3 linked regions of the Actinocorallia herbida genome follow. The main gene of each other region encodes a partner of the protein of the gene in region 2 in a complex. Links are inferred from orthologs where the notes say so. Each region holds a gene or a part of one and is shown on either strand. Other genes may lie near its edges.

The links. The genes of interacting proteins can lie anywhere in the genome.
Region 1: the proteins of secY (region 2) and secA are in contact, whole or in part, in a crystal structure (PDB 3DIN), measured with the Thermotoga maritima proteins. The link is inferred for Actinocorallia herbida from one-to-one orthologs. Residues at the interface, in WP_004081795.1 of Thermotoga maritima: Glu108, Gly109, Glu110, Glu111, Ala236, Glu237, Arg238, Arg239, Ile240, Thr241, Ile242, Gln243, Tyr244, Ala245, Arg246, Arg247, Val248, Thr249, Gly250, Arg251, Arg252, Val253, Tyr254, Gly256, Ala257, Ser258, Thr259, Tyr260, Leu261, Pro262; in WP_004082002.1 of Thermotoga maritima: Glu261, Ala262, Arg263, Lys300, Ala301, Arg302, Thr303, Ile304, Ile305, Leu323, Tyr324, Asp325, Pro326, Val329, Ser330, Tyr333, Ile336, Lys340, Phe345, Val349, Glu363, Phe364, Tyr374, Ser375, Gly376, Gly377, Glu393, Ile395, Thr482, Ser483.
Region 3: secY (region 2) and secG share a complex: the UniProt entries of both Escherichia coli proteins name them as parts of the sec protein translocase complex. The link is inferred for Actinocorallia herbida from one-to-one orthologs.

What each region holds. Positions count from the first base shown.
Region 1 is NZ_RJKE01000001.1:8,318,359-8,323,890, reverse strand. Bases 592-3,902 are described here. They hold secA (preprotein translocase subunit SecA), read left to right. Parts: upstream 592-957; coding sequence 958-3,702; downstream 3,703-3,902. Other genes in these bases: EDD29_RS37780 (Rv3235 family protein), read right to left, coding at 3,764-3,902; EDD29_RS37790 (DUF58 domain-containing protein), read left to right, coding at 592-700. Outside these bases: more of EDD29_RS37790, read left to right, coding at 1-591; more of EDD29_RS37780, read right to left, coding at 3,903-4,198; EDD29_RS37775 (GntR family transcriptional regulator), read right to left, coding at 4,314-5,075; EDD29_RS37770 (SIS domain-containing protein), read left to right, coding at 5,247-5,532. UniProt on the Escherichia coli protein: Required for protein export, interacts with the SecYEG preprotein conducting channel.
Region 2 is NZ_RJKE01000001.1:9,585,576-9,590,666, forward strand. What follows is about bases 1,431-4,300. They hold secY (preprotein translocase subunit SecY), read left to right. Parts: upstream 1,431-2,151; coding sequence 2,152-3,450; downstream 3,451-4,300. Other genes in these bases: rpmD (50S ribosomal protein L30), read left to right, coding at 1,431-1,539; rplO (50S ribosomal protein L15), read left to right, coding at 1,536-1,982; EDD29_RS43745 (adenylate kinase), read left to right, coding at 3,450-4,091; map (type I methionyl aminopeptidase), read left to right, coding at 4,121-4,300. Also shown: rplF (50S ribosomal protein L6), read left to right, coding at 1-295; rplR (50S ribosomal protein L18), read left to right, coding at 298-684; rpsE (30S ribosomal protein S5), read left to right, coding at 719-1,357; more of rpmD, read left to right, coding at 1,354-1,430; more of map, read left to right, coding at 4,301-4,936; EDD29_RS43755 (DUF1707 domain-containing protein), read left to right, coding at 5,005-5,091. UniProt on the Escherichia coli protein: The central subunit of the protein translocation channel SecYEG. Consists of two halves formed by TMs 1-5 and 6-10.
Region 3 is NZ_RJKE01000001.1:1,712,216-1,717,140, forward strand. The notes cover bases 592-3,295. They hold secG (preprotein translocase subunit SecG), read left to right. Parts: upstream 592-1,675; coding sequence 1,676-1,915; downstream 1,916-3,295. Other genes in these bases: EDD29_RS08090 (phosphoglycerate kinase), read left to right, coding at 592-730; tpiA (triose-phosphate isomerase), read left to right, coding at 736-1,521; EDD29_RS08105 (RNA polymerase-binding protein RbpA), read left to right, coding at 2,004-2,378; EDD29_RS08110 (VOC family protein), read left to right, coding at 2,486-2,836; EDD29_RS08115 (dihydrolipoyl dehydrogenase family protein), read left to right, coding at 2,944-3,295. Also shown: more of EDD29_RS08090, read left to right, coding at 1-591; more of EDD29_RS08115, read left to right, coding at 3,296-4,284; EDD29_RS08120 (cysteine hydrolase family protein), read left to right, coding at 4,355-4,925. UniProt on the Escherichia coli protein: Subunit of the protein translocation channel SecYEG. Overexpression of some hybrid proteins has been thought to jam the protein secretion apparatus resulting in cell death; while this may be true it also results in FtsH-mediated degradation of SecY.

The DNA of each region.
Region 1 (5,532 bases), 1.3 Mb from region 2 along the record:
CGACGACGTCCGCTCGATCGACTGGCGCGCGACGGCCCGGCGCGGCGACGTCGTGGTGCGGACCTGGCGGCCCGAGCGGGACCGGCGGATCTTCCTCATCCTCGACACCGGGCGCACCTCGGCCGGCCGGGTCGGCGACATCCCCCGGCTCGACTGCTCGATGGACGCGGCCCTGCTGCTGGGCGCCCTGGCGTCCCGCGCGGGCGACAGGGTGGACCTGCTGGCCTACGACCGGGCCGTGCGCGCGCGGGTGGAGGGCGCTTCGCGCACCGACCTGCTGCCCGCGATGGTCCGCGCGATGGCCCCGCTGGAACCGGAGCTGATCGAGTCCGACGCCGCGGGCATGGTCTCGGCGCTGCTCGCCGGGTCCCGCCAGCGCTCCCTGGTCGTCCTGCTCACGGAGCTGAACACCGCCGCGATGGAGGAGGGGCTGATCCCGCTGCTGCCGCGGCTCACCGCCCGCCACCTCGTGCTGGTGGCCGCGGTCGCCGACCCCAGGGTCGGCGAGATGGCCGCCGGGCGCGGAGATCTCGCCGCCGTCTACGACGCCGCCGCGGCCGAACGCGCGATCGCCGAACGCCGGAGGCTGACGGCCGAGCTGCGCGGCTACGGGGTCGAGGTCGTCGACGCGGGCCCGGAAGAGATCGCCCCCGCCCTCGCCGACGCCTACCTCGCGCTCAAGGCCGCCGGACGACTGTGATCGTCCTTACGCGCGGGGCCTCCGGGACCCGTGCGGGACGCCCGATGGCCGCTTGCGGTCACGGGCCGGGAACTCGATCAAGATCCCCGACGTTACGAATTGCGCGTGAGGGTGACCTGCACCATCCTTGACCTCGCCTAGGATGGACAGGCTACGAGTGGTATGCGCGGGAGGCTCTGTCTTCTCCGAGGCTCTGCCTCGTCACAGGGACAGGTCGCGATCCGCGCGGCTATCCGATCTGCAAGGAGCTTCCGAGAGTGCCAGCTGTCATTGACAAGATTCTTCGCGCCGGCGAAGGCAAGGTCCTGCGCAAGCTCAAGCGGATCGCGAACCAGGTGAACTCCATCGAAGAGGAATTCACCGAGAAGACCGACGCCGAGCTGCGCGAGCTGACCGAGACCTACCGTGAGCGGCTGGCCGAGGGCGAGACCCTCGACGACCTGCTGCCCGAGGCGTTCGCCACCGCGCGAGAGGCGGCCCGCCGCGTGCTGGGCCAGCGCCACTTCGACGTGCAGGTCATGGGCGGCGCCGCGCTCCACCTGGGCAACATCGCCGAGATGCGCACCGGTGAGGGCAAGACCCTCACCTGCGTGCTGCCCGCGTACCTGAACGCGCTCGCCGGCAAGGGCGTGCACGTGGTCACCGTGAACGACTACCTCGCCAAGCGCGACGCCGAGTGGATGGGCCGCGTGCACCAGTTCCTCGGCCTGGAAGTCGGCGTGATCCTGGCCAACATGTCGCCCGACGAGCGGCGCAGGGCCTACGAGTGCGACATCACCTACGGCACGAACAACGAGTTCGGCTTCGACTACCTGCGCGACAACATGGCCTGGACCCTGGACGACTGCGTCCAGCGCGGCCACTTCTTCGCGGTCGTCGACGAGGTCGACTCGATCCTCATCGACGAGGCCCGCACCCCGCTGATCATCTCCGGCCCCGGCGACCAGAACTCCAAGTGGTTCGCCGAGTTCGCCAAGATCGCCCCGCGCCTGCGCCGCGCCTCCGCGGCCGACGCCGACGACGGCGACTACCAGGTCGACGAGAAGAAGCGCACGGTCGGCATCCTGGAGACCGGTGTCGAGAAGGTCGAGGACTGGCTCGGCATCGAGAACCTCTACGACGCGACGAACACCCCTCTGGTCGGCTTCCTGAACAACGCCCTCAAGGCCAAGGAGCTGTACAAGAAGGACAAGGACTACCTGGTCGTCAACGGCGAGGTCCTGATCGTCGACGAGTTCACCGGCCGCGTCCTGCAGGGCCGCCGCTACAACGAGGGCATGCACCAGGCGATCGAGGCCAAGGAGGGGGTGGCGATCAAGGACGAGAACCAGACCCTCGCCACGATCACCCTCCAGAACTACTTCCGCCTCTACGGCAAGCTCGGCGGCATGACCGGCACCGCGCAGACCGAGGCGTCGGAGTTCAACAAGATCTACAAGCTGGGCGTCATCCCGATCCCGACGAACCGGCCCGCGCAGCGCGTCGACATCGCGGACGTGGTCTACAAGACCCAGCTCGCCAAGTTCGAGGCAGTGGTCAAGGACATCGCCGAGCGGCACGAGAAGGGCCAGCCGGTCCTGGTCGGCACCACGTCGGTCGCCAAGTCCGAGATGCTGTCGAAGATGCTCAAGAGCGAGGGCATCCCGCACCAGGTGCTGAACGCCAAGCACCACGAGAAGGAGTCGGCGATCATCGCCGAGGCGGGCCGCAAGGGCGCCGTCACCGTGGCCACCAACATGGCGGGCCGCGGCACCGACATCATGCTCGGCGGGAACCCCGAGTTCCGGGCCGACCTCGAGCTGCACAACCGCGGCCTGTCCCCGCTCGAGACTCCCGAGGAGTACGAGGAGGCCTGGCCGGAGGCGCTGGACAAGGCCAAGGAGGCCGTCCAGGGCGAGCACGAGGTCGTCGCCGACGCGGGCGGCCTGTACGTGCTGGGCACCGAGCGGCACGAGTCCCGCCGGATCGACAACCAGCTGCGCGGCCGCTCCGGCCGGCAGGGCGACCCGGGTGAATCCCGGTTCTACCTGTCGCTGGAGGACGACCTCATGCGGCTGTTCAACTCCGCGCGGGTCGAGGCGATCATGACCCGCCTCAACATCCCGGACGACGTGCCGATCGAGGCCAAGATCGTCTCCTCGGCGATCAAGTCGGCCCAGCACCAGGTCGAGCAGCAGAACTTCGAGATCCGCAAGAACGTCCTGAAGTACGACGAGGTGCTGAACCGCCAGCGCCAGGTCATCTACGCCGAGCGCCGCCGGGTGCTCGAGGGCGCCGACCTGCACGAGCAGGTCAGGCACATGATCGACGAGGTCGTCGACGGCTACGTCGCGGGCGCCACGGCCGAGGGCTTCGCCGAGGACTGGAACCTCGAGATGCTCTGGAAGGCGTTCAAGCAGCTCTACCCGATCAGCGTCTCCGCCGACGACCTGGTCGAGGACGCCGGCGGCGAGGTGCAGAACCTCAACGCCGAGTTCCTCGCCGACAAGATCCGCGAGGACGCCCAGGCCGCGTACGACAAGCGCGAGTCCGAGCTCGGCGCGGAGGTCATGCGCGAGCTGGAGCGCCGCGTCGTCCTGACGGTCCTGGACCGCAAGTGGCGCGAGCACCTCTACGAGATGGACTACCTCCAGGAGGGCATCGGCCTGCGCGCGATGGCGCAGCGCGACCCCCTGGTGGAGTACCAGCGCGAGGGCTACGACATGTTCGCCTCGATGATGGAGGCGATCAAGGAGGAGTCGGTCGGCTACCTCTACCACCTCGAGGTCGAGGTGGAGGAGCAGCCCGCGGCCCCGGCCGTCGGCGTCAAGCCCGTCGCGGTGGCGGCCAGCGCGCTCGGCCAGCCGGAGGCGAAGAAGCTCGACTTCTCCGGTCCGACCGCCGAGGGCGAGGTCGAGCACCACACCGAGGGCACCGACCCGTACGAGGGCGTGTCCCGCAACGACCCGTGCCCCTGTGGCAGCGGCAAGAAGTTCAAGCGCTGCCACGGCGGCAACCGCTAGCAGCGCCCGCGACGCCGCCCTTTCCCGCCTGCCGGGGGAGGGCGGCGTCGCCGTTTCCGGCTCACCAGTGCACCGCGGTCTCCACCGCGGCGCACCGCCAGGCCCCGCGCCTGCGGACGAGCCGGACCGCGACGGGCTGGATCCGCCCGCCGATCACCACGGTCGCGCTGACCTCGGCGACGCCGGGTCCGGGCCGCTGGATCCGGCGGTTGCGGATGCGCGGGACCGTCGCGCGGGCCCGTCCCGCCGGGTGGCGCTGCCGGGGGAGCACCTCGGCGAGCTCGATGGTGGACAGCCGCGCGAGCTGGGGGAAGGGCCGGAGCCCGGCGAACACCTCGGCGGCCACCCAGATGACGCGTTCGGCGGCCTCGTCCAGGCCGTCGGACTCGCACGGGTAGTCCTTGAGCGCGAGGCTCCCCTCGGTGCGCGGCTCGTCCGGCCCGCTGTCGTCGTCGGCGGCCGCCGGCACCAGCCGTAGCACCCTGACCCGTCCCATGCCCTGCCTCCTCTCGGGCGCCGCCTGTGCGGCGCACGCCCTTGCAGAGCGGAGGGACGGTCAGCGGATGCCCCCGGAAAGGAAGATCGTTCGGGCGGGGGCGGCGCGGCCGGGGTCAGTCCTGCCGGGCGCGGCGCGGGTCCGCGGGCTGCCTGGGCAGATCGAGGTTGGTGTGCAGCTGGTATCTGTCGGCCCGGTACGTCGACTCGGTCAGCTCGGCGCAGGTGGCGCGCAGGTAGGAGCGGCGGCGCAGCAGCAGGACGGGGCTGGGCTGGGGGAGCTGGAGGAGCTCGGCGTCCAGCGGGGAGGCGAGGGCCGCCTCGATGGTCTGGTCGCCGGAGTCGAAGGCGATGCCGTAGCGGCGCTCCAGAAGGTCGTAGAGGGACTGTCCGGCCAGCCTGGTGGTCAGGAGGTCGGGGGCCAGGGCCGCGGGGATGTGGCAGCGCTCCACGGCCATGGGGGCGCCGTCGGCGGTGCGCAGCCGCTCCAGCACGTGCACGTAGGCCCCGGCGGCGAGGCCGAGGGAGCGGGCGACGTGGCCGGAGGCCGGAACCGTGCGGTGGTCCAGGTCGATCGCGCCGGGCGTCATGCCGCGGGCCTTCATCTCGGCGGTGAAGGACGAGCTGAGCCTCAGCGGCATGTCGATCTTCGGCCGGGCGACGAAGGTGCCCTTGCCCGGGACCCGGTAGAGGCGGCCTTCGGAGACGAGCTGGTCGACGGCCTGGCGGACCGTCATGCGGGACAGGCCGTAGCGCTGGCACAGCTCGCGTTCGGACGGCATGGGGGCGTCGGGCTCCGACCCGGCCCCCTCGATCAGATCGACGAGGAGTGCGCGGAGCTGAACGTACTTCGGGACCGGGCTTGTCGCGTCGATCACTGCGGGACACCGCCTCGCTGGGAAGGGCTGCGTTGGGGAGAACGGCCCCTGTGGGGGCTGTTCTCTCATGCTTTCACAAGGGTAAGGTTCGTACTGGTCTAGTCCAGACTGGACCAACGCCCGGGAAAGGGAATATTCGGGCTCCCCCCGTTTCCGTCCAAGGAGGACGCCATGACCAGCCGGATGCGGCAAGAGATCGGCCAGCAGCCCGAGGCGCTGCGCCAGACCGTCGCCACCCTGCTGCCGGAACTGGGCGCCGTCCGGGCCGCCGCCGCGCGGACCCGTCAGGTGCTCTTCATCGCGCGCGGGTCGTCGGACAACGCCGCCGTGTACGGCAGGTACCTCTCTGAGGCGTACGCGGGACGGCTCGGCACGCTCGCCGCGCCGTCGATCGCCACCTCCTACAAGCGGAGGCTCGACCTCGACGGGGTGCTCGCGGTGGCGATCAGCCAGTCGG
Region 2 (5,091 bases):
GGGGTACGCCAAGACCCTTGAAATCCAGGGCGTCGGTTACCGCGTCGTGGCCAAGGGCAGGGACCTCGAGTTCTCCCTCGGCTACAGCCACCCGATCCTGATCAAGGCGCCTGAGGGCATCACCTTCACGGTCGAGAAGCCGACCCTGTTCAAGGTCGAGGGCATCGACAAGCAGCAGGTCGGCGAGATCTCTGCCAACATCCGCAAGCTGCGCAAGCCCGACCCGTACAAGGGCAAGGGTGTGCGGTACCAGGGTGAGCAGATCCGCCGCAAGGTCGGAAAGGCTGGTAAGTAGTCATGGCTGGCACCAAGGGCCTGTTCCGGAAGGGCACGAGCAAGCGGGCGACGTCCCGCAAGCGCCGTCACCTTCGGGTTCGCAAGAGGGTCGTCGGCACGGCTACGCGTCCGCGCCTCATCGTGACCCGCTCCACCAAGCACGTCTTCGTCCAGGTCGTCGACGACACCCTGGGCAAGACCGTCGCCTCCGCGTCGACCATGGAGGCCGAGCTGCGCTCGGCCGAGGGCGACAAGACCGCGAAGTCCAAGGAAGTCGGCAAGCTCGTCGCCGAGCGCGCCAAGGCCGCCGGTGTCGAGGCCGTCGTCTTCGACCGGGCGGGCAACAAGTACCACGGTCGCGTTGCCGCCGTCGCGGACGGCGCCCGCGAGGGGGGTCTCGCACTGTGACCTCCAGGACCCAGTCTGAGAAGAGGAACCACTAATGGCAGCTGCTCCCAGTCGCGGAGGCGGCCAGGGCGGCGAGCGTCGTGACGGCCGTCGTGACGGACGCCGTGACGACCGCCGCGGTGGCGCCGACAAGGGCACGTCTTACATCGAGCGCGTCGTCGCGATCAACCGCGTCGCCAAGGTCGTGAAGGGTGGTCGTCGCTTCAGCTTCACCGCCCTCGTGATCGTCGGCGACGGCAACGGCACGGTCGGCGTCGGCTACGGCAAGGCCAAGGAAGTCCCCGCGGCCATCGCCAAGGGCGTCGAAGAGGCCAAGAAGAACTTCTTCAAGGTCCCCAGGATCCAGGGCACCATCCCGCACCTCACCCAGGGTGAGGCCGCCGCGGGCGTCGTGCTGCTCAAGCCGGCCAGCCCCGGTACCGGTGTCATCGCCGGTGGTCCGGTGCGCGCCGTCCTGGAGTGCGCGGGCGTGCACGACGTGCTCTCCAAGTCGCTCGGCAGCTCGAACGCCATCAACATCGTCCACGCGACGGTGACGGCGCTCAAGCAGCTCAAGCGCCCCGAGGAGATCGCGGCCAAGCGTGGCCTGCCGATCGAGGACGTCGCTCCCGCCGCCATGCTGCGCGCGCGTGCCGCCGGTCTCGAGGCCGCGAAGGTCGAGGTGAACTCGTGAGCCAGCTCAAGATCACGCAGATCAAGTCCGTGATCAGCGAGAAGCAGAACCAGCGGGACTCGCTGCGGACCCTGGGCCTCAAGAAGATCGGCCAGAGTGTCGTTCGGGAGGACAAGCCCGAGGTCATCGGCCTGATCCGCACCGTTGCCCACCTGGTGAAGGTGGAGGAGGTCGAATCATGAGCGAGGCGTTGAAGGTCCACGACCTCAAGCCGGCTCCGGGCGCCCACAAGAAGAAGGTCCGCAAGGGCCGGGGCGAGGCGTCCAAGGGCAAGACCGCCGGTCGCGGTACGAAGGGCACCAAGGCCCGGAACACCGTGCGGGTCGGTTTCGAGGGCGGCCAGATGCCGCTGATCCGCCGGGTTCCGAAGCTCAAGGGCTTCAAGAACCCGAACCGGGTCGAGTTCCAGGTCGTGAACCTGGACAAGCTCGGCGAGCTGTACCCCTCCGGTGGAGAGGTCACCGCCGAGGACCTGGCGGCCAAGGGCGCGGTCCGCGCCGGCCGTCCGGTGAAGATCCTCGGCACGGGCGAGATCTCCGTCGCGGTGCAGGTGAAGGTGAACGCCTTCTCCGGCTCCGCCAAGGAGAAGATCGTCGCCGCCGGCGGGACCGCCGAGCAGGTCTGACGGTCTCTTGTACGAGATGCGGAACCGGGGCTGACCGTCCATCGTTGGAGGGTCGGCCCCGGCTGCGTCTGCTGTTAGCATTCGACGGGTCCCACTAGGGACCCGTGCAAGGGTTTGGATCGCGGCCGCCCCGGCCGTCTGAACAGGTCGTAAACGCGCAGGAGGAATGGTGCTCACCGCTGTTGTTAGGGCATTCAAGACGCCCGACCTGCGCAAAAAGCTACTGTTCACGTTGATGATCATCGTGGTGTTCCGGATCGGTTCACTGCTCCCGACCCCGGGCGTCAACGTGGGCGCGGTACAGACCGCGATCGATGCCGCCGAATCCGGCGCCAACGCGAGCCTGTATTCGCTGATCAACCTCTTCAGCGGCGGCGCGCTGCTCAAGCTCTCGATCTTCGCGCTCGGCATCATGCCGTACATCACCGCGAGCATCATCCTGCAGCTGCTGACCGTGGTGATCCCACGCCTGGAGGCCCTCAAGAAGGAGGGCCAGGCCGGCACCACGAAGATCACCCAGTACACCCGGTACCTGACGATCGCGCTGGCGATCCTGCAGTCGACGGGCATCGTCGCGATGGCCTCGACCGGCAACCTGTTCACCGGGCAGTCGGTGGACATCCTGTACGACACCTCGCTGTTCACGGTCGTCACCATCGTCATCGTGATGACCGCCGGCACCGGTGTCATCATGTGGCTGGGCGAGCTCATCACCGACCGCGGCATCGGCAACGGCATGTCGATCCTCATCTTCACCACGGTCGTCGCCTCGTTCCCGCAGCAGTTCATCAACATCTTCCAGACCAAGGGCGGCTTCGTCTTCACGATCGTCCTGCTGGTCGGTCTCGCGATCGTCGCCGCCGTCGTCTTCGTCGAGCAGGCGCAGCGCCGCATCCCGGTGCAGTACGCCAAGCGGATGGTCGGCCGCCGCATGTACGGCGGCACCTCGACCTACATCCCGCTGAAGGTCAACCAGGCGGGCATCATCCCCGTGATCTTCGCCTCGTCGCTGCTGTACCTGCCGCAGCTCGCCGGTCAGCTCTGGCCGAACAGCGAGTTCCTCGGGAAGTACCTCCTGCCCTACCTCCAGCAGGACAACCCGGTGAACATGGCGGTCACGTTCGCACTCATCGTGTTCTTCACGTACTTCTACGTGGCCATCACGTTCAACCCCACTGAAGTCGCCGACAACATGAAGAAGTACGGTGGTTTCATCCCGGGCATCCGTCCGGGGCGGCCGACCGCCGAGTACCTCGACTACGTGCTCACGCGGATCACCGCCCCCGGCGCGCTCTACCTGGGTCTGGTCGCCCTCATTCCGTTGGTGGCGTTCTCGCTGATCCAGGCGGCGAACGACTTCCCGTTCGGTGGCACCAGCATCCTGATCATCGTCGGCGTTGGGTTGGACACCGTGAAGCAGATCGAATCTCAGCTCCAGCAGCGTAGTTACGAAGGTTTCCTCCGCTAGTGCGTATCGTGCTCGTGGGCCCCCCGGGAGCGGGCAAGGGAACTCAGGCCCAGTTCATCGCATCCCATCTGTCGGTCCCGAAGATCTCGACAGGTGACATCTTCCGCGCCAATGTGAGCGGCGGAACCGAGCTCGGCGTCCTCGCCAAGCAGTACATGGACAAAGGCGACCTCGTCCCCGACGAGGTGACGGTCGCCATGGTGCGGGACCGTATCTCCCAGCAGGACGCCCTCGGTGGGTTCCTGCTGGACGGATTCCCCCGCAACGTGCCGCAGGCCGAGACCCTGCGCACGATCCTGGCCGAAGGCGGCCTGGCCCTGGACAAGGTCCTGGAGCTGGTGGTCGACGAGGAAGAGGTCGTGCGGCGGCTCTCGGGCCGGCGGACCTGCGGCCAGTGCGGCCGCATCTGGCATGTGGAGTTCGACGAGGGTCGCGACGACATCTGCGACGACTGCGGCGGCTATCTCTTCCAGCGCGATGACGACAAGGAAGAGGTCGTCCGGCACCGGCTCGAGGTCTACAAGGAACAGACCGAGCCGCTCGTGGAGTTCTACGACAAGGAAGGGATCCTGGTGGGCATTCAGGCCACCGGGACCGTCGAAGAGGTCACCGGCCGCGCGCTCGGCGCGCTGCGCGCGTAGACCTACTAGCAGGGCAGCAGGGGGGACGGGTGTTCAGAAGGCGGACGCGCATCCAGGTGAAGTCGCCTGAGCAGATCGAGCTCATGCGGGTCGCCGGGCGATTGGTGGGCGAGACGCTCGCCCTGGTCGCCGCGGCGGTGAAGCCGGGCGTCAGCACGCTGGACCTGGACCGTATCGCCGAGGACAACATTCGCGGCGGCGGTGGCATCCCATCCTTCATCGGCGTACCCGGGCCGATCACCCCCTTCCCGGCCACCCTGTGCACCTCGGTGAACGAGGAGATCGTGCACTGCATCCCGCGCGCCGACAAGGTGCTGCGCGAGGGCGACGTCGTCTCGATCGACTGCGGCGCGATCGTGGCCGGCTGGCACGGCGACGCCGCCGTGACCGTGGCCGTCGGCGAGATCGCCCCGGACGTCTCGAGCCTCCTCGACGTCACCGAGGAGTCGCTGTGGCGCGGTATGGCGGCCTGCAAGGTCGGCGGGCACCTCGGCGACATCGGGCACGCGGTCGAGTCTTACGTGCGCTCCCAGGGCCGCTACGGCATCGTCGAGGGTTACGGCGGGCACGGCATCGGCACCGAGATGCACATGGAGCCGTTCATCCCCAACGTGGGGCGCAAGGGCGGCGGCATGCTGCTGGTCTCCGGCATGGTGTTCGCGGTCGAGCCGATGGTGAACCTCGGCAAGCCGCACACCGAGGAGATGGAGGACGGCTGGACCGTCGTCACCGCGGACCGCAGCCCCTCGGCGCACTTCGAGCACACGGTCGCGATCACCGCGGACGGACCCCAGGTGCTGACGGCACTTGATGGGTGGCGGGAGCGCATCGCAGAATTGGCCTGAGCCCGATCATGCACGATCGAGCCACTCGGCTTTGAGGGAAGTGACCAGCGATGCCGTCGAATCCGGAGATGCGGGCCTCTGACCGGGACCGCGACCGGTTCGCGGAGATCCTGCGCGACAACTACGCCCAGGGCAGGCTGAACCTCGAAGAGCTG
Region 3 (4,925 bases), 7.9 Mb from region 2 along the record:
CAAGCACGCCTCGGTCTACGACGTGCCCCGCCGCCTCCCGCACGCGGCCGGCGGCCTCATCGCCACCGAGGTCGGCGTGCTGAAGAAGCTCACCAAGGACGTCGCCCGGCCTTATGCGGTCGTGCTCGGCGGCTCCAAGGTCTCCGACAAGCTCGGCGTCATCGACAACCTGCTGGAGACCGCCGACCGCATCCTCATCGGCGGCGGCATGGTCTTCACCTTCCTCAAGGCCCAGGGCCACGAGGTCGGCAAGTCCCTCCTCGAAGAGGACCAGATCCCGGTCGTCCTCGACTACCTCGCGCGCGCCGAGGCCAAGGGCGTCGAGTTCGTCCTGCCCGTCGACATCGTCGCCGCGACCGCCTTCGCCGCGGACGCCGACCACGCCGTCGTCGCCGCGGACGCGATCCCCGCCGACCGGCTCGGCCTGGACATCGGCCCCGAGTCGGGCAAGCTGTTCGCCTCCCGGCTCGCCGACGCCAAGACGGTCTTCTGGAACGGCCCGATGGGCGTGTTCGAGATGGAGCCGTACTCCCACGGCACCCGCGCGGTCGCGCAGGGCCTGCTGGACTCGGCCGCCTTCACCGTCGTCGGCGGCGGCGACTCCGCGGCCGCGGTGCGCACCCTCGGGTTCGACGAGAACGCCTTCTCCCACATCTCCACCGGCGGCGGCGCCAGCCTCGAGTACCTCGAAGGCAAGACCCTGCCCGGTCTCGAAGCTCTGGAGGACTGATCCTTATGGCCCGCAAGCCCCTCATGGCCGGCAACTGGAAGATGCACAACAACCACCTCGAGGCGATCCTGCTCGTGCAGAAGATCTCCTTCGGGCTCAAGGACAAGGACCACGAGGCGGTCGAGGTCGCCGTCCTGCCCCCGTTCACCGACATCCGCTCGGTGCAGACCGTCGTCGACGCCGACAAGCTCAAGCTGGTCTACGGCTCGCAGGACATCTCGGCGCACGACAAGGGCGCCTACACCGGCGAGATCTCCGGCTCGATGCTGGCCAAGCTCGGCTGCACCTTCGCCACCATCGGGCACTCCGAGCGCCGCCAGTACCACGGTGAGGACGACGCCCTGGTCAACGCCAAGACCAAGGCCGCGCTGAAGAACGGGCTGACCCCGATCGTCTGCGTCGGCGAGGGCCTGGACGTCCGCAAGGCGGGCGAGCAGGTGCCCTACACCCTCGCGCAGGTCGACGGGGCCCTGGAGGGCCTGACCGCCGAGCAGGCCAAGACCGTCGTCATCGCCTACGAGCCCGTCTGGGCGATCGGCACCGGCGAGGTCGCGACCCCCGAGGACGCCCAGGAGGTCTGCGGCGCGATCCGGGGCCGGCTGGCCAAGCTCTACGACACCGACGTGGCCGAGTCCGTGCGCGTCCTGTACGGCGGCTCGATGAAGTCCTCGAACGTGGCGGGCATCATGGCCAAGCCGGACGTGGACGGAGGCCTCATCGGCGGCGCGGCGCTCGACGCGGATGAATTCGTCAAGATCTGCCGATACCGGGACCATTCGGCAGTGAGCTGACGCCAAACTTCAACGCCCGTGGGGTAGGTTCAGCTGAACCACCGGCTCGTTCGTCGTACCCTTCATAGCGTTGGGTAAACCGTTCGTCCGTGCCGGACGTCCTATACATTCAAACGAGCCCCGCAGCCGCGGGGCGGCTCAGAAGGCGCTAACCGTGATTCTTGCAACCTCGATCGTGCTGATCATCACGAGCCTGCTCTTGATCGTGCTCGTGCTGCTGCACAAGGGCAAGGGCGGAGGCCTGTCGGACATGTTCGGCGGCGGCATCTCCTCCTCGCTCGGCGGATCATCGGTCGTCGAGCGCAACCTGGACCGTCTCACGATCGCCACCGGAGTGATCTGGTTCGCCGCCATCGTGGTACTCGGCTTTCTGTACAAGGCCAAGGGCCTGTAGATCTGAGCGCAGCAGCGGCTGCAACAAACCTTTCGAACGCGCCGGGAGCCTGGCTCCCGGCGCGCATGATTCACTTTGAGGAGTGTCCGTGGCTAGTGGCAGTGCCATTCGCGGCAGCAGGGTAGGCGCCGGCCCGATGGGCGAGGCGGAGCGCGGCGAGGCCGCCCCTCGCGTCATCATCAGCTTCTACTGTGCCAACAAGCACGAGACCCGGCCCAGCTTCGCCAGCGACTGCCAGGTCCCCGAGACCTGGGACTGCCCGCGGTGCGGCCTGCCCGCCGGCACGGACTCCGCGAACCCGCCCGCGGCCCCCAAGAACGAGCCCTACAAGACCCACCTCGCCTACGTGAAGGAGCGCCGCTCCGACGCCGACGGCCAGGCCATCCTCGACGAGGCCCTCGGCAAGCTCCGTGAGCGCCGCCGTCTCGTCCAGGCCGCCATGGCGGCCGCGGCCCGCAACTAGGGCTCCCGGCACAAGCGCGCAGAAGGCCCGGTTCCCCCGCGCGGGGGAACCGGGCCTTCTGCGCGCCCGGGGTGATCTCCGGGTGATCGCCGGGCTACCGTGGGCGCATGGGACTGAAGCTGGCGGCGGTGACCGTGGACTGCGCGGAGCCGAGGAGCCTGGCGCGGTGGTGGGCCGACGCGCTGGGCGGGGAGATCGTCGCGGACTACGAGGTCTACGTGGCGGTGGCCGGGGCCGGGGGAGTGCTCAGCTTCCAGAAGGTCCCGGCGCCGACACCGGGCAAGAACCGGATCCATGTGGACTTCGGGGCCGCCGACCGGACGGCGGAGGTAGCCCGGCTCATCGCGCTCGGCGCCGTCGAGGTCGGCACGCACACCTTCGGGGACCTCACCTGGACGGTCCTGGCCGATCCCGACGGCAACCGGTTCTGTGTCTCGGAGGAGTCTTCCGGCGGATGATCCCGTGTTCGTGTGATGCCGTCGGGCACGCTGGGATCTACGGTGAAAGATGACTGATCATCAACGGCGATATCGATCATCGGGGACGATGGCGGAGGAGCGGGGACATGGCTGAAGAGGCGGATGTCGTGGTCGTCGGGCTGGGGCCCGGTGGGGAGAACGCGGCGGGGCTGCTCGCGGAGGCGGGGCTCTCGGTGACGGCGGTGGAGGCCGGGCTGGTCGGCGGCGAGTGCCCGTACTACGGGTGCGTGCCGACGAAGATGATGGTCCGGGCCGCGGACGCGCTGGGCGAGGCGCGCCGGGTCCCGCACTTCGCCGGACGGGCCGAGGTCACCGCCGACTTCGGGGTCGCCGCGAAGCGGGTCAGGGAGCAGGCCACCGACGACTGGAACGACAAGGTCGCGGCCGACCGCCTCACCGGAAAGGGCGTCACCCTGGTGCGCGGGTACGGCGTGCTGACGGGGCCTCGCGAGGTCACCGTCGGCGACCGGGTGATCCGGGGCCGCAAGGGCGTCCTGGTGAACCCGGGCACGGCGCCGCTCGTCCCGCCCATCGACGGGCTCGCTGGCACCCCCTTCTGGACCAACCGCGACGCCGTCAAGGCCACCGAGGCCCCGGTGTCGCTGATCGTGCTGGGCGGCGGCGCGATCGGCGTCGAGCTGGCGCAGGTCTTCGCGAGGTTCGGCACGAAGGTGACCGTCGTCGAAGGCTCGGAAAGGCTCGTCGCCCCCTTGGAGCCGGAGGCGGGGGACCTGCTGCGCAAGGTCTTCGAGGCCGAGGGGATCACCGTGCACACCGGCGCCCGGGCGTCGCGGGTGGGCCACGACGGCGCGGAGTTCACCCTGGAGCTCGGCGGCCGGACCGTCCGGGCCGAGCGCCTGCTGGTCGCCACGGGCCGTAAGACCGACCTGGAGCGCCTCGGGGTCGCCGCCGTGGGGCTCGATCCCAAAGCGCGCTCCATCCCCGTCGACGGCCGGATGAGGGCCGGAGACGGCCTGTGGGCCATCGGCGACGCCACGGGCAAGGGCGCGTTCACGCACGTGTCGATGTACCAGTCGGCGATCGCGGTCCGCGACATCCTCGGCCAGGACGGCCCCGAGGCCGACTACCACGCGCTCCCGCACGTCACCTTCACCGATCCGGAGATCGGCGGGGTCGGGCTGACCGAGGCCAGGGCGCGGGAGGCGGGGATCGAGGTGCGCACCGCGACCACCGACATCGGCGCGTCCACCCGGGGCTGGATCCACGAGGCCGAGGGGTTCGTCAAGCTCGTGGCCGACGGCGACCACCTCGTCGGCGCCGCCGTCGCCGGCCCGTACGGCGGCGAGATCCTGGGCTTCCTGGCCCTCGCCGTCCAGGCCCGGGTCCCGGTGGAGACCCTCAAGCACATGATCTACGCCTACCCGACGTTCCACCGGGCGATCGAGGCGACGGTCGCCGAGCTCTGACCGGATCGTTCCGCCCCCGGGCCAGGCCGTGTCTGTCCGGGGGCGGCCGGGGCCGGGCAGTATCGGGGGCATGACCCGAGCACACCTCGTCATCGACGTCCAGGAGTCCTTCCGCGCGCTGCCGTCCTGGGAGGTGATCTCCGAGCCCAAGATCGCCGACCGGGTCGGCGAACTCGTCGCGGGCGCCAGGGAGAGGGGCGACCTCGTCGTCTGGATCCTGCACGCCGCGGCCGGCTCGGGCACCGCCTTCGACCCGGCCCTCGGCCTCGTCCGCCCGCTGGACGAGCTGGCGCCGCTGCCGGACGAGCCCGTCCTCACCAAGACCGCGCACAACGCCTTCACCACCACCGGCCTGCACAAGCTGCTCACCGAGCGGGGGATCACCGAGGTCTCGGTCAGCGGCATCCGCACCGAGCAGTGCGTGGAGACCACCGCGCGGGTCGCGTCCGACCTCGGCTTCGCCGTGCTGTTCGTCACCGAGGCGACCGCCACCCATCCGCTGGGCGCCCCCGGCACCCCGCCCGACGCCTCCGCGGCCGACCTGCTGGCCGACCCCCGGACGCTCCCGGCCGCGGAGGTCATCCGCAGGACCGAGTACGCCCTGTCCGGAAGGTTCGCGCGGATCGCCACCATCGCGGACG